Regions from separate parts of the Mesorhizobium sp. M0618 genome, predicted to be linked through region 2. Evidence: predicted binding sites of a transcription regulator. Region 2 holds the regulator's gene; each other region holds the start of a gene.

Region 1 (4,387 bases), on a different contig from region 2:
CATCATGCCTGTGTGGCAAGCAAAGCCGGCGGTTAAGGTAAAATTTGAATTAAAGTCGAAATGTCTTGCCTGTCATTGTCCGGCCTTGGCCGGCGGCTTCCATAGTCGCTTACCCCTTGATTTTTGGCCGCCAAACATCGATATCGGGCACAAAATCCACATCATTCGAGATTGACGGGAAACGGCGATGAGCGACCAGGCAAAAGACGAACGCGCGCCCGATGAAGTCGAGGCGACCGAGCCCACAGCCGAGCGCACCGAAGGCAGCACCGACGGTGACTATGAAGCCCTTGTGCGGCTGCTGAAGGAAAATGAAGAGCTGAAGGACCGCGCGCTGCGCGTGGCGGCCGAGATGGAAAACCTGCGTCGCCGCACGGCACGCGATGTGCACGATGCGCGCACCTACGCGGTCGCGAATTTCGCCCGCGACATGTTGTCGGTGTCGGACAATCTGCGCCGCGCGCTGGATGCGATTCCCGCCGAGGCCAAGGCATCGGGTGACGCCGGCTTCAAGGCGCTGATCGAAGGCGTCGACCTCACCGAGCGCGCCATGCTGTCGGCGCTGGAACGGCATGGGGTCAAGAAGCTCGCGCCTGAAGGCGAGAAGTTCGATCCCAATTTCCACCAGGCGATGTTCGAAGTGCCCAATCCGGATGTCCCGGCCAACACCGTGGTCCAGGTCGTGCAGCCGGGCTATTCGATCGGCGACCGCGTGCTGCGCCCGGCCATGGTGGGAGTCGCCAAGGGCGGGCCAAAGTTCACCGCCGCTGAAGCACCGGTTGAGCCGGGGCCGGTGAACGAACAGGCCGAGAAAGATGCGTGAGGCAGGGAATAGGCAGTAGGCAGTAGGCAGTAGGCAGTAGGAAACTAGGGCAGTCGTATCAATCGCGCGGCTTCGTGCTATTCATACTGCCTATCCCTAAATCCCTAATCCCTACTGCCTTGGCCTCATGAACCCTATCGCGCTTCTTGACTATGCCGGTGTCGCCGTCTTCGCGGCGACCGGGGCGCTGGCGGCTTCGCGTAAGCAACTCGACATTATCGGCTTCCTGTTCCTGGCCAGCGTCACCGGGATAGGCGGTGGCACGCTTCGCGACGTTATCCTCAACCTGCCGGTTTTCTGGGTCGCCAACTCCGGCTATGTGCTGGTCTGCGCCGCGGTTGCGGTGCTGGTCTTCTTCGGCGCGCATCGTATCGAATCGCGCTGGAAGTGGCTGCTCTGGCTCGACGCCGTCGGGCTCGCCGCTTTTTCGGTGATGGGCGCGGCCAAGGGGCTTGCGATTACCGGTTCGCCGGTCGTCTCCGTCATCACCGGCGTGCTCACCGCCACTTTCGGCGGCATTTTGCGTGATCTCCTTGCCGGCGAGCCATCTGTGCTGCTCAGGCCCGAGATCTACGTCACGGCGGCCCTTGCGGGTGCCTGCCTTTACACGCTTGGCGATCTTGCCGGCCTGCCGCCGCTCGCCTCGGACCTTGCCGGCTTTGCGGCGGCGTTCCTCGTGCGCGGTGGTGCGCTCAAATTCGGCTGGTCGTTTCCGTCCTACAAGAGCCGACCCGGCAGGCGGCCGGAAGATATTCCGTGAAGAGAGGGAATAGGGAATGGGGAATAGGAATAGGGAATAGGGAATAGGGAATAGGGAATAGGGCCTACTGCCTACTGCCTACTCAATCTCACGCCGCGAAGCGCTGGGCTTCGCCGCCATAATAGTTGACGTAGCGTGCGCCGATCTCCTTGACCGGCATCACGACGAACACATCGACCGTCGAGAATTCGCGATCGATGACGCAACCATCGCCGATGCGGGCACCGACGCGCAGATAGCCCTTGACCAGAGGCGGCATCGCGGCGATCGCCGCCTTGGCATTGACGGCCTCGATCGGCATCAGATCCATCGAGCAATAGCGCCCGGACACCGCGCGCACGTCCCAGGCCGAGTTCGTCCGGCAGTGGTGGGCGAGGTAGGTGAGCGCCTCCGCATGCGCCGCCGGCACGGTGCCGTGAAAGGACGCGCAGCCGGTCATCACACCGATTTCGTAATGATTGATGTAAGCCCAGATGCCTTGCCACAACGCCTCGATGGTGCGCTTCGAGCGGTATTCCGGCAACACGCAGGAGCGGCCGAGTTCAAGGAAACGCTGGCCGGGATGGCGGGCGATGAGCTTGGTCAGCTCGAATTCACCTTCGGAATAGAAGCCACCGGCCGTGGCCGCGATTTCTTGCCGCAGCAGCCGATATGTGCCGACGATGCGGCGATGTTCGGGACCGGAAAGCGTGGTGTCCAAAACCAGCAGATGGTCGCAGAGCGGATCGAACCGATCGGCGTCCCGGCGGTCATGGGCCTGGAACAGGTCCTTCCTGGCGCCAAGTTCGTCGTAGAACACCCGGTAGCGCACTTCCTGCGCGGCCGCGATCTCGGCCTCGTTGCGAGCGAGCCGCACTTCAAGATTGCCTATACGGCCCAGCGCCGCGCCCTTTATGACGGAATCGACGTTACGTCCGGCAAGCAAGGCGCTGCTGGCGTTCGGCCGAGTGTCACATTCCGGCATAACTGTATGCACGAGTGATTCTCCTTCGAGCCATCCCTCTTGGCACGGGGATACGGTGTAGGTGCAACAGGATTGTGACAGTACCGTGATACGACGTCGTGGGCAATACTTCGTCGGCTGGCGAATACGATCAACCGGCTACGTTTAAGTGATCGCGCGGTACGGAAAGCTCAGGCCGCGACGACCTGGCCCTCGACGGCATTGACCAGCGCCTCGGGGTCGAGCGGCTTGGTGACAAAGCCGCTGGCGCCATGAGCCAACACCGCATGGCGGGTCTTTTCCTGGCTGTCGGCCGACAGCACCATGATCGGCACCGGCCGCACGGCACTTTCTTCCTCATGGCGGCGGATGGCGGCGATCGCGTCCAGCCCGTCCATGACCGGCATGTGCAGATCCATCAAGACCACGTCGAAGCGGTCCTTGTGCGCGGCGCCGGTGACAGCCTCGACGGCGGCCTTGCCGTTGCCGACCACCTTGACGCGATGCCCGGCCTTCAGCAGCGTGGCGCGGGCCAGCATGGCGTTGATGTCATTGTCCTCGGCGATCAGCACCGACAGGCCGCGCTGGCGGTTGCCGACGGTGCGCAGCGTCGGCGCGCCGCGCCTTTCCGGCTGCGGCGGGCCGAGGCTCGGAGCATGGCTGCTCAACAGCACACGCAGAAGTGTTCCGCCACGCACCGGTCTGGCCAGGAAGGTTGCGTAGCCGCTGGCGCGGAACTCGCCAAGCATGCCGCGATCGGTCGGCGCGATCAGCGTGATCGCCTCACAGTCGGAGAAACCGCTCTGGCGCAGGCGCTTGAGCAGCCTTCCGTCGCCTTCTTCCATCGCTGCATCGACCAGGATCGCATCGCAGCCGGCGGCGAAAGGCGCGGCCTGTGCGGCAGTGGTGGCGATGTCGACCGCGCCGCCATTGGCGCGGATGGTGCGGGCGATGGCGTCGGCCTCGACGGCGTTCTTCGACAGGATCACCGCGCGTCTGCCCGAGAGAGCATTCTGGTGGCCCTGCGGCGCTTCGGTGGCCGCTATCGCAGGGATTTCGAAGACGAACTCGGATCCCTGGCCGAGCCGGCTGGATACCGAGATCGTGCCGCCCATGGCGGCCACCAGGCGTCTGGAGATGGCAAGGCCGAGGCCGGCCCCGCCATGTGTGCGTGTCGACGTGCCGTCGGCCTGCTCGAACTCCTCGAAAATGCGCTCCAGGTCGGCATCACGCAGGCCCGGACCGGTATCGGCGATGGTGAAGCATATGCGGTCGCTGGTTTCGGTGCGTGCGCGTGCTATGCTCACCAGCACGCCGCCGCTGTCGGTGAACTTGATGGCGTTGCCGATGAGGTTGAGAAGCACCTGCCTCACCTTGCCCGGATCGGCGGTGATCAATTGCGGCACGTCGGGTTCGACATGGCAACCCAGCCCGATATCCTTGGCGAAAGCCCGCGCTGCCAGCAATTCGATGATGTTGTCGGCGATCTCGCGCACCGACATCGGCTGCGGCTCGGGGTCGAAACGCCCGGCTTCGATCTTGGAATAGTCGAGAAGATCCTCGATCAGGGCAAGCAATGCGCTGGCCGAGGTCGAGACGGCGCCGACATAGGTTTGCTGCTCCGGCGACAGGCTGGTGTCGGCCAGCAACCTGGCCATCCCCATGATGCCGTTCATCGGGGTGCGGATTTCATGGCTGACGGTGGCGAGGAAGCGCGATTTGGCCTGGCTGGCATATTCGGCCCGTTCGCGTGCGGTGATCAGCGAGGATTCGGCGCGTTTGCGGGCGGTGATGTCGCGGGCGATGGCGCGGTGCGAAACCGCGCCGCTGTCCTTGTCGCGCACCGACAGTTCGATCCAGG
Region 2 (4,387 bases):
GATTTGCCAGGACCATCGCAAGCAACAGCCCAGATCCCGCCAGCGTAAGCCAGAACAGCAAAGGGTGGATGAGGTACAGCAGGGCGAGGAAGAACGGAGCAAACGGCAGGTCGAACAAGACCGCCGCGCCGCGTGACCTGATGAAGGCGCATACCGAGCCAAGGTCGCGCAGTGGAGACAGGGCTGCTCCCCCGGCGTACTTAGCCTCCAGCGAGACGGCGAATGTCCTCGCGCCCAGTCTGTTGTCGACAATGGCTGCAACGCGCTGCGTGTAAACGGAGCGGACCGCATCGAGGAGACCGAGAAAGGCGAGTGCGAGAACCGCGATAGCAGAGAGGTAAAGAAGCGTCTCGACGCTGGAGGAAGGCAGGACGCGGTCATAGACCTGCAACAGATAAAGGGGGATCACCAATAGCAGGATGTTGATGAGGAACGAAAAAACACCGACATCGGCGATGGCGCGCCTCAAGACTGCCCGCAGATCAGACCGTGCAATCATTCCCGCGCTCCTAACGGCTCATGGCCCCAACATAAGGGCGTCGCTTAGACCGAATGGTCGCCGGCGATGTCCAAGGGGTGGTGCTGCAGGTCGTCCAGCGTATAGGCGCGGATGTAGTCGATCTTCATCTCCGCTGGCGTAGCCAGATGGTCAGGAGGCTGGCCGGCAATGCCGCCCACCGCGAGATTGGCCAGCATATACATGGGATCGTGCATGTCGGCCGGCGTCGCTGCTTGAGCGACCTTTACACCATCGTAGGTCCAGACAAGCTCATCCTTCGTCCAGAGCAGGCCATAGGTGTGGAAACCGTCGGTATCCGCAACGTTCACCGTTGACGAAACCTTCGTGTGCGCTCCCGTCTCATTGGAATGCGCCGTCATGTAGAGCGTGTTCGGGTCCTGGCCGCGCGTTTCGACAACGTCCAGCTCCGGCGGCCACGATCCGTCCTCCGGAAGCAGCCAGAACGCCGGCCAGGCTCCGGCTGTTTCAGGAAGATCCGCCCGCATTTCGAAATAGCCGTAGGTTTGCGAGAAGGTGTCGTGGGTCGTCAGGATCCCCGAGGTGTATTCGTAGTTGTTGATCAGAGGCTTGATGTCCTCCGGCGCCTGCGCGGCGGTGATGGTGAGGACGCCGTTCTCAACGCTGAACGGATGGACCGAACTCGTCGGGCCATAATTGGCGTCGATATACCACTGCAACTCACCATTGCTGCTCAACGTGCTGCCGTTCGGCGCTCCCCACCAGAAATTGGAATTCCAGGTGCCGTCCTGCCCGTCCCGAAGGCTCAGCGTGTTGAAATCGTCGGAGAAGGACAGCGTCATTGCGGACTTGTCTATCGGAAGTTCGAACTGGGTGGGCTGCAGCTTGTCGATGGTCGTATTCTTGAACACCAGGATTTCGTCGGATCCGAGGTTCAGCATCACGTTCGATTCCACTTGGACCATCTGTGAACGGACGGCATCGAACGAAGTGAAATCGTAGCCGTTAAGGCGGAGCGCATCGGTCGCACCGAAATCGAAGATAAGATCGCTTCCATTACCTTTGGAGATGGCGAAAGTATCGGCGCCATCGCCGCCGATCAGGACATCATTTCCCTTGCCGCCATCCAGCGTCTGGTGACCTGACCCGCCCTTGATGATGTTGTCCAACGCATTTCCGAACGCAAATCGGTTGGTGCCGGTAACGACGAGGTTCTCGAAATTGTCAGGGAGCTTGTAGCTCATCCATGTGTCGATCGTGTCGATCCCTGCCCCAGGATCCTCGACCACCTTGTTGTTGGTGGAATAGAGATGATAGTAGTCGTCGCCGGCGCCACCGTGGATCGTGACAGTGACGCCGGTGTCTCCCCAGAAGGAGTCGTTGCCGGAGGTGCCATGCAGTTCCGGTCCAGACCCGGTGGCCGAGAACCAATGAGTGGAAGCGCCGGTGTAGGCAAGAGGGATGCCTTTGGCGTTTAAGACCGTGCTCATCAGAAATCCTTCCTCATGGTGTCCGACCTGGTCAAAGGTCCGGCGACCGCTCCCAAAGCAACGCTGCAAGGAACGAGATCGTTCCACGGAATCGTCATTCGATCCGAGACCGCAATAATCGGAAGGCGGATAATGAATAAGGAGGTGATGGCTCAATGTAAATTGAAGCAATTTAGTAAAATCGTATATTTATGCAGAACACACGTCGTTTAACGAACGTATATCTAAGTTAACTCAAATTTATTCTTGCATGGCTTTCTGGTCGGAGTCTGCGGGCAAGATGGCGACGTACCGCCAAGAGCGGTCATCCTCATCAGGTTTCGAATGACCGCATTTGGGCCAAAGCGTCACGTGCTCGCTCCCCATCGATGAGACGAGTGCAACATTCCACTCTTCGCGGCTGTTGGCGACCACGTGCTAATCGAGTTTTCCCGGTCACGATCTATCGGGACGGAACAGCCACCTAGTCTTCCCTGATCGCGTAACCCGCCCCACGGATGGTGCGGATGACATCAGGCATGCGGCCGTTGTTGACCGCCTTGCGCAGCCGGCCGACGTGCACGTCGACAGTGCGTTCGTCGATGTAAATCGTCTCGCCCCAGACATTGTCGAGCAGCTGGCTGCGCGAGAACACGCGGCCGGGGTGGCGCATCATGAATTCGAGCAGGCGGAATTCGGTCGGCCCGAGCCGGATCTCGCTCTTCTTGCGATAGACCCGGTGCGACTCGCGATCGAGCACGATGTCGCCGACCTTTAGCACGCTGGACAGCACTTCCGGCTTGGCCCGGCGCAGCAGCGCCTTGACCCTGGCCATGAACTCCGGCGTCGAGAACGGCTTGACCAGATAGTCGTCGGCGCCGGTCGACAGGCCGCGCACGCGGTCGCTTTCCTCGCCTCGCGCGGTCAGCATGATGATCGGCAGCCGCTCGGTCTCTGGGCGCATTCGCAGGCGCCGGCAGAGTTCGATGCCGGAAACCGCCGGCACCATCCAGTCGAGCACGAGAAGGTCGGGAACGTTCTCCTGCAGCCGGATTTCGGCCTCGTCGCCGCGCGTCACCACCTCGACCTGGTAACCTTCGGATTCAAGATTGTAGCGGAGCAGCACGCCTAGCGGCTCCTCATCCTCCACCACCATGATGCGTGGTGCGATCATCGGCTGGTCACCCCTGTTATGCCGCTGGCGCGGACATTGCCGTCTCGTCCTGCTTCGGACGATTGGCTGGCAGCTGCGTGCCGGTCAAAACATAGTAGGCATTTTCGGCGATGTTGGTCACGTGGTCGCCGATCCGCTCGAGGTTCTTGGCGCAGAACAACAGGTGCGTGCACGCCGTGATGTTGCGGGGATCTTCCATCATGTAGGTCAGCAGCTCGCGGAACACCGAGGTGTATTTGACGTCGATGCGTTCGTCATTGTTTCTGAGCGTGGCAAGCGCTGCCGGGTCGGCGGCGGCGTACTCGTCGACGACCCCCTGCACCTGGATCAGCACCAGTTGCGCCATCGCGTCGATCGAATGCGAAAGGTCGTGCGGCGTGACACTCAGCCCGACAGTGCCGACGCGCTTGGCGATGTTCTTGGCAAGGTCGCCGATGCGCTCAAGGTCGCCGGCCATGCGGATCGAACCGACCACCGCACGCAGATCGTTGGCCATTGGCTGGCGCTTGGCGATCAGCGTGATGGCGCGATCGTCCAGCTCGCGCTGGCGTGCATCCATGATGGCATCATCGGAAACCACGCGCTGCGCCAGCGCATTGTCCGAATTGAGCAAAGCCCTGGTCGAGCCACTGACCATCGAGCGGGCGAGATCGCCCATGTCGCGGATCAGCTGGCTGATCTGCTCCAGATCCTCATCGAAAGATGCGACGGTATGTTCACCCATGATCTTCGTCCCTCGTATGCCTGAGCTCAGCCGAACCGGCCGGTGATGTAGTCCTGGGTGCGTTTGTCGTCGGGGGTGGTGAACATCTTGTCGGTGGCGCCCTCCTCGACCAGATAGCCTAGATGGAACATCGCGGTGCGCTGCGACACGCGCGCTGCCTGCTGCATCGAATGGGTGACGATGACGATGGTATAGTTCTGACGCAGTTCGTCGATCAGTTCCTCGACGCGAGCGGTGGCGATCGGGTCGAGCGCCGAACACGGTTCGTCCATCAGGATCACCTCGGGTGACACGGCGATGGCGCGTGCAATGCACAGACGCTGCTGCTGGCCACCGGAAAGACCCGTGCCAGGTTCTTGCAAACGGTCCTTGACCTCGTTCCAGATCGCCGCCTTCTTCAGGCTCGACTCTACGATCTGGTCCATGTCGGCCTTGCGCTTGGCCAATCCGTGGATGCGCGGACCATAGGCAACGTTCTCGTAGATCGATTTGGGGAACGGATTGGGTTTCTGGAACACCATGCCGACGCGCGCCCTGAGTTC
Region 3 (4,387 bases), on a different contig from region 2:
GCGATCGCCCGCTCGCTGTGCATGAACCCGCGCATCATGCTGTTCGACGAGCCGACCTCGGCGCTCGATCCGGAGATGATCAAGGAAGTGCTGGAGACCATGGTTGGCCTTGCCGAAGAAGGCATGACCATGCTGTGCGTCACCCACGAGATGGGCTTCGCCCGCAAGGTCGCCAACCGGGTGATCTTCATGGACCAGGGCCAGATCGTCGAGCAGAACACGCCGGCCGAGTTCTTCGACCACCCGCGCCACGAGCGCACGAAGCTGTTCCTGTCGCAGATCCTGCACTAGGCCTCGACGGCCACGAAGAGCCCGGCTGAAACACTGCCGGGCTCTTTTGCGTATGGGATAACAGGCGGGCGTTCGTGTCGCGCCGAGCGCGTTTGCAGGGCCGCCTTGCATGAAAAGACTGGGACGTTTTCTAGGTCTTCTGTTGGTTGTCGTCGTACTCGCCGTGGCGACGGGCACCTTCGTGCCGCGGCCGCTGTGGCCGGCGGCCGCCGCCATGCCCGCCGCGACGCGCCACATCCTGGTGCTGAACAATCCGATCCACACCGATATCGCCATCCCGGTCGACGACGCCGTGCGCCGACGTTTCCACTTCCTGGTCGACGCCGGCATACCGGCCGACAGGCCGGAGGTCCGCTACATCGTCTTCGGCTGGGGCGGCCGCGCCTTCTACCTGGAGACGCCGACATGGTCCGAGCTGAAGGCGGTGCCGGTGATGAAGGCACTGACCCTCGACGCGTCGGTCATGCATGTCGACGTCGCCGGTGACATCGTCGAACCGCGCCCTGATATCGCGGGGTTCGACATCACTGAGGATCGGTTCACGGCGTTGCTCGATTTCATCGATGCGAGTTTCCAGCGGGGACCGGAAGGCCCGATCCTCGTTCCGGACGCAGCCTATTCGAGGTTCGACGGCTTCTACGAAGCCAATGGCCATTTCAACGCACTGGTCGGCTGCAACACCTGGACGGCGGCGGCCTTGCGCATCGCCGGCCTGCGCACCGGCTGGTGGAACCCGCTGCCTGTATCGCTCGGGCTGTCGATGAGCTTGTATAATTAGCGTGAGCATTCCGCGAATTGGCGTCGCGTTCCTTCACACCCCCCTCTGTCCTGCCGGACAGTCCGGCAGGACAGAGGGGGTGCTGTCCCACCAACCGATTGTGCTTGTACGCTCAGCGTCGAATGATCTTCTGAGCTTGCCACCCATAGAGCCAGTCCAGATCCGCCGCGAGTTTTTCCGACGAGCGCACCTTCAGGAACACATTGCGCGCAATCGCCACTGGACCCACGGCATGCCAGGCCAGCCGGTTGACAGCGCCGCGTCGGGCGACCTGCGCGACACGCGGCCGCCGTGACTGCTCCCAGACGGCAAGCGCGGCCAGAGGATCGGGGGGGAAGTCGGCAATGATATCGGCAAGCGTCGCCGCATCCTCGATCGCCATCGCCGCACCTTGCGCCGCGAACGGGGTCATTGCATGCGCGGCGTCGCCGATCAGCGCAATGCCGTTCGGTATTGTCCAGGGCTGTTGCGGGTCGACCGTGTGGATCGGCCACGCCGTCCACGGGCCGGCCTGCTCGACCAGACGGGCAAGTTCTGCCGCGGTGCCGCGCAGGGCGCTGCTCAGGATCCCGGCGTCGGCGTTGCCGGACCAGCCCTCGGCAATGCGGTCGCCCTTGGTGAAGGCCGCGAGATTGAAGGCCGCACCCTTGCTGACGGGATAGGCGACCATATGGAAGCCGGGATGCAGGAAGGTGGTGACGCAGTCCTTGGCGCCGATGGCTGCAAAGGTTTGCCCGGCGGCGCTGTCGGCCGCGACGGTGGCGCGCCAGGCCAGTTCGCCGGAGAAATGGTTTCTTCGCGAAGCCGACCCCTTGGCCGAATCGACAAGTGCGCGCACCGACGACCAGACGCCATCGGCCCCAACCAGCAGGAAGCCCTCCGCCTCGACGGTTTTGCCACCGATCTCGGCCGTCGCGGTGATGCCGTGCGGGCCGGTGTCAACGCCGCCCATGCGGGCGCCGGTGGTGAGATGGATATCCGGTATCTCGGCAGCGCGCGCGGTCAGTGCGCGCTGCAGATCGGCCCTGTGCGCGACGAGATAAGGTGCCTGCCAGCGCGTTTCGGCGGCTTGCCCCAGCGGCACGCGCGCCAGTTCGCGCAAGGTCGCGGCCTCCTTCAGCACCACGGCTTCCGGCCGCACCGCCGCCGGCAGCAGCCGGTCGAGTACGCCAAGCTGGCGAAGGATGCGGGTCGCGTTGGGAGAAAGCTGAATGCCGGCGCCTGCCGCTTCCAGGCGCTGCGCCTGTTCGAACACCCGTACCGAGTAGCCGCGTTCGGCGAACGCCAGCGCTGCGGTCAATCCGGCGACACCCGCCCCGGCGATGACAATTTGCCGGGAGCGCGTGTCGTTCATCGGGCTGGTCGCGAAAGACTCAGGCGGCCTGTTCTATGTAGATGCAGCCGGCCGGCAGCGTTTCGGTTGCCTTCAGCTTCGGCGAATAGCGGTAGAGCGTCGAGCAATAGGGACAGACTTTTTCGTTGTCGTCGCCCATGTCCAGAAACACATGCGGGTGGTCGAAAGGCGGATTGGCGCCCGTGCACATGAATTCCTTCACGCCGATGTCGATTGCCTGATAGCCCGCATCGTTCTGAAAATGGGGAATGGAACCGCCTGCCATCGTCGTCTCCTTAACGCAGTCTCGTCTGCATCTGGATCATATCAGGCCTCTTTGCAAGTTCGATGAAATCAAACTGTCGCAAAAGCCTGTCAGAGGATAAGTTAAGCCGGTTAACGCATGGCCCCGAAGACCGACACCGGTTTTCGGCAAGGACCATGCGTCGCCTTGGAGTGGTAGAGCGTCCTTTGCGCGTCCTGAATGACGCGCGGCGCTTTAGCTGGCTGACGGTGTGGAAGAGCGGGAATCATGAACGAACTGAAGCCGGTGCAGAACGAATTCGTGGATGTCGAGGTGGCTCGTCCGGAGGGCGGCAACCCGGACCGGTTTGTCAACCGCGAGTTCTCCTGGCTGCAGTTCAACCGGCGCGTTCTCGAGGAGTCGCTGAACCTCAATCATCCGCTGCTGGAGCGCGTCCGCTTCCTGTCGATCTCGGCCGCCAATCTCGACGAGTTCTTCATGGTGCGCGTCGCCGGCCTCGCCGGCCAGGTGCGCGAGGGCATCACGCTGAAGAGCCCTGACGGCCGCACCCCCGAACAGCAGCTCGAACAGCTGCTGCGTGAGGTCGAGCGGCTGCAGGAAGACCAGCAGAAGAGCCTTTCGGCGCTCACCGTGCTGCTCAACAAGGAAGGCATCGAGAGCATCACCCGCGATGCGCTGACCAAGGACGAGAAAATCTGGCTGGAAGACCATTTCCAGGGGCAGGTGTTCCCGGTGCTGACCCCGCTGTCGATCGACCCGGCGCATCCGTTCCCGTTCATTCCCAATCTCGGCTTCTCGATGGCGCTGCAATTGCGCCATCGCAAGAACGGCGAAGAGATGAGCGCGCTGCTGCGCCTGCCGGTAGCGCTGAAGCGCTTCATCCGTCTGCCGGACCGCAAGCATCACGTCCGCTTCATCCCGCTGGAAGAGGCGGTCGGCCTCTATATCGGCAAGCTCTTCCCCGGCTATGAGGTCAAGGGCTCCGGCACGTTCCGCATCATTCGCGACAGCGATATCGAGGTCGAGGAGGAGTCCGAGGATTTGGTTCGCCTATTCGAAACGGCGCTGAAGCGGCGGCGGCGGGGTTCGGTGATCCGCATCGAATTCGACAGGCTGATGCCTGATGAATTGCGCGACTTCGTCGCCGGCGAGCTTGGCGTGTCGTCCAGCCGCATCAGCGTCTTGACCGGTCCGTTGGCGCTCAGCCAGATTTCCGAGATCGTCGCCGTTCCCCGCGACGACCTGAAATTCACGCCCTACAATCCGCGTTTTCCCGAGCGCATCCGCGAGCATGGCGGCGATTGTTTTGCCGCCATCCGCGAGAAGGACATCGTCGTCCATCACCCCTACGAATCGTTTGACGTCGTGGTGCAGTTCCTGCGCCAGGCGATGGCCGATCCGGAAGTGGTGGCGATCAAGCAGACGCTTTACCGCACCTCCAACGACAGCCCGATCGTGCGTGCGCTGGTCGACGCGGCCGAGGCCGGCAAGTCGGTCACCGCGCTGGTCGAGCTCAAGGCGCGCTTCGACGAAGAAGCCAACATCCGCTGGGCGCGCGATCTGGAGCGTGCCGGCGTGCAGGTCGTGTTCGGCTTTCTCGAGCTGAAAACCCATTCGAAAATGTCGCTGGTGGTGCGGCGCGAGGACGGCAAGCTGCGCAACTACGTGCACCTCGGCACCGGCAACTACCATCCGGTCACGGCGCGCATCTACACCGACC

What was found. Region 2 encodes PhoB, which activates phosphate uptake and scavenging genes when phosphate is short. Its sites were predicted from a motif close to TGTCATNNANCTGTCAT; they were not measured.
Region 1: the regulator PhoB is predicted to act here: its motif matches at 2,611-2,627, upstream of olsB (l-ornithine N(alpha)-acyltransferase).
Region 3: the regulator PhoB is predicted to act here: its motif matches at 2,752-2,768, upstream of NKJ04_RS17900 (RNA degradosome polyphosphate kinase).

Annotation. Positions count from the first base shown of each region.
Region 1 covers NZ_JAMYQH010000008.1:140,206-144,592, reverse strand. Annotated here, with positions in the region: gene grpE (nucleotide exchange factor GrpE) at 188-823, shown strand; gene NKJ04_RS11480 (trimeric intracellular cation channel family protein) at 951-1,583, shown strand; gene olsB (l-ornithine N(alpha)-acyltransferase) at 1,672-2,547, opposite strand; gene NKJ04_RS11470 (response regulator) at 2,718-4,387, opposite strand, start outside.
Region 2 covers NZ_JAMYQH010000022.1:78,156-82,542, reverse strand. Annotated here, with positions in the region: gene NKJ04_RS22440 (type I secretion system permease/ATPase) at 1-469, opposite strand, end outside; gene eglC (endo-1,3-1,4-beta-glycanase EglC) at 544-1,968, opposite strand; gene phoB (phosphate regulon transcriptional regulator PhoB) at 2,432-3,121, opposite strand; gene phoU (phosphate signaling complex protein PhoU) at 3,138-3,845, opposite strand; gene pstB (phosphate ABC transporter ATP-binding protein PstB) at 3,872-4,387, opposite strand, start outside.
Region 3 covers NZ_JAMYQH010000015.1:154,116-158,502, forward strand. Annotated here, with positions in the region: gene NKJ04_RS17880 (amino acid ABC transporter ATP-binding protein) at 1-291, shown strand, start outside; gene NKJ04_RS17885 (TIGR02117 family protein) at 401-1,069, shown strand; gene NKJ04_RS17890 (FAD-dependent monooxygenase) at 1,182-2,423, opposite strand; gene NKJ04_RS17895 (zinc-finger domain-containing protein) at 2,443-2,688, opposite strand; gene NKJ04_RS17900 (RNA degradosome polyphosphate kinase) at 2,935-4,387, shown strand, end outside.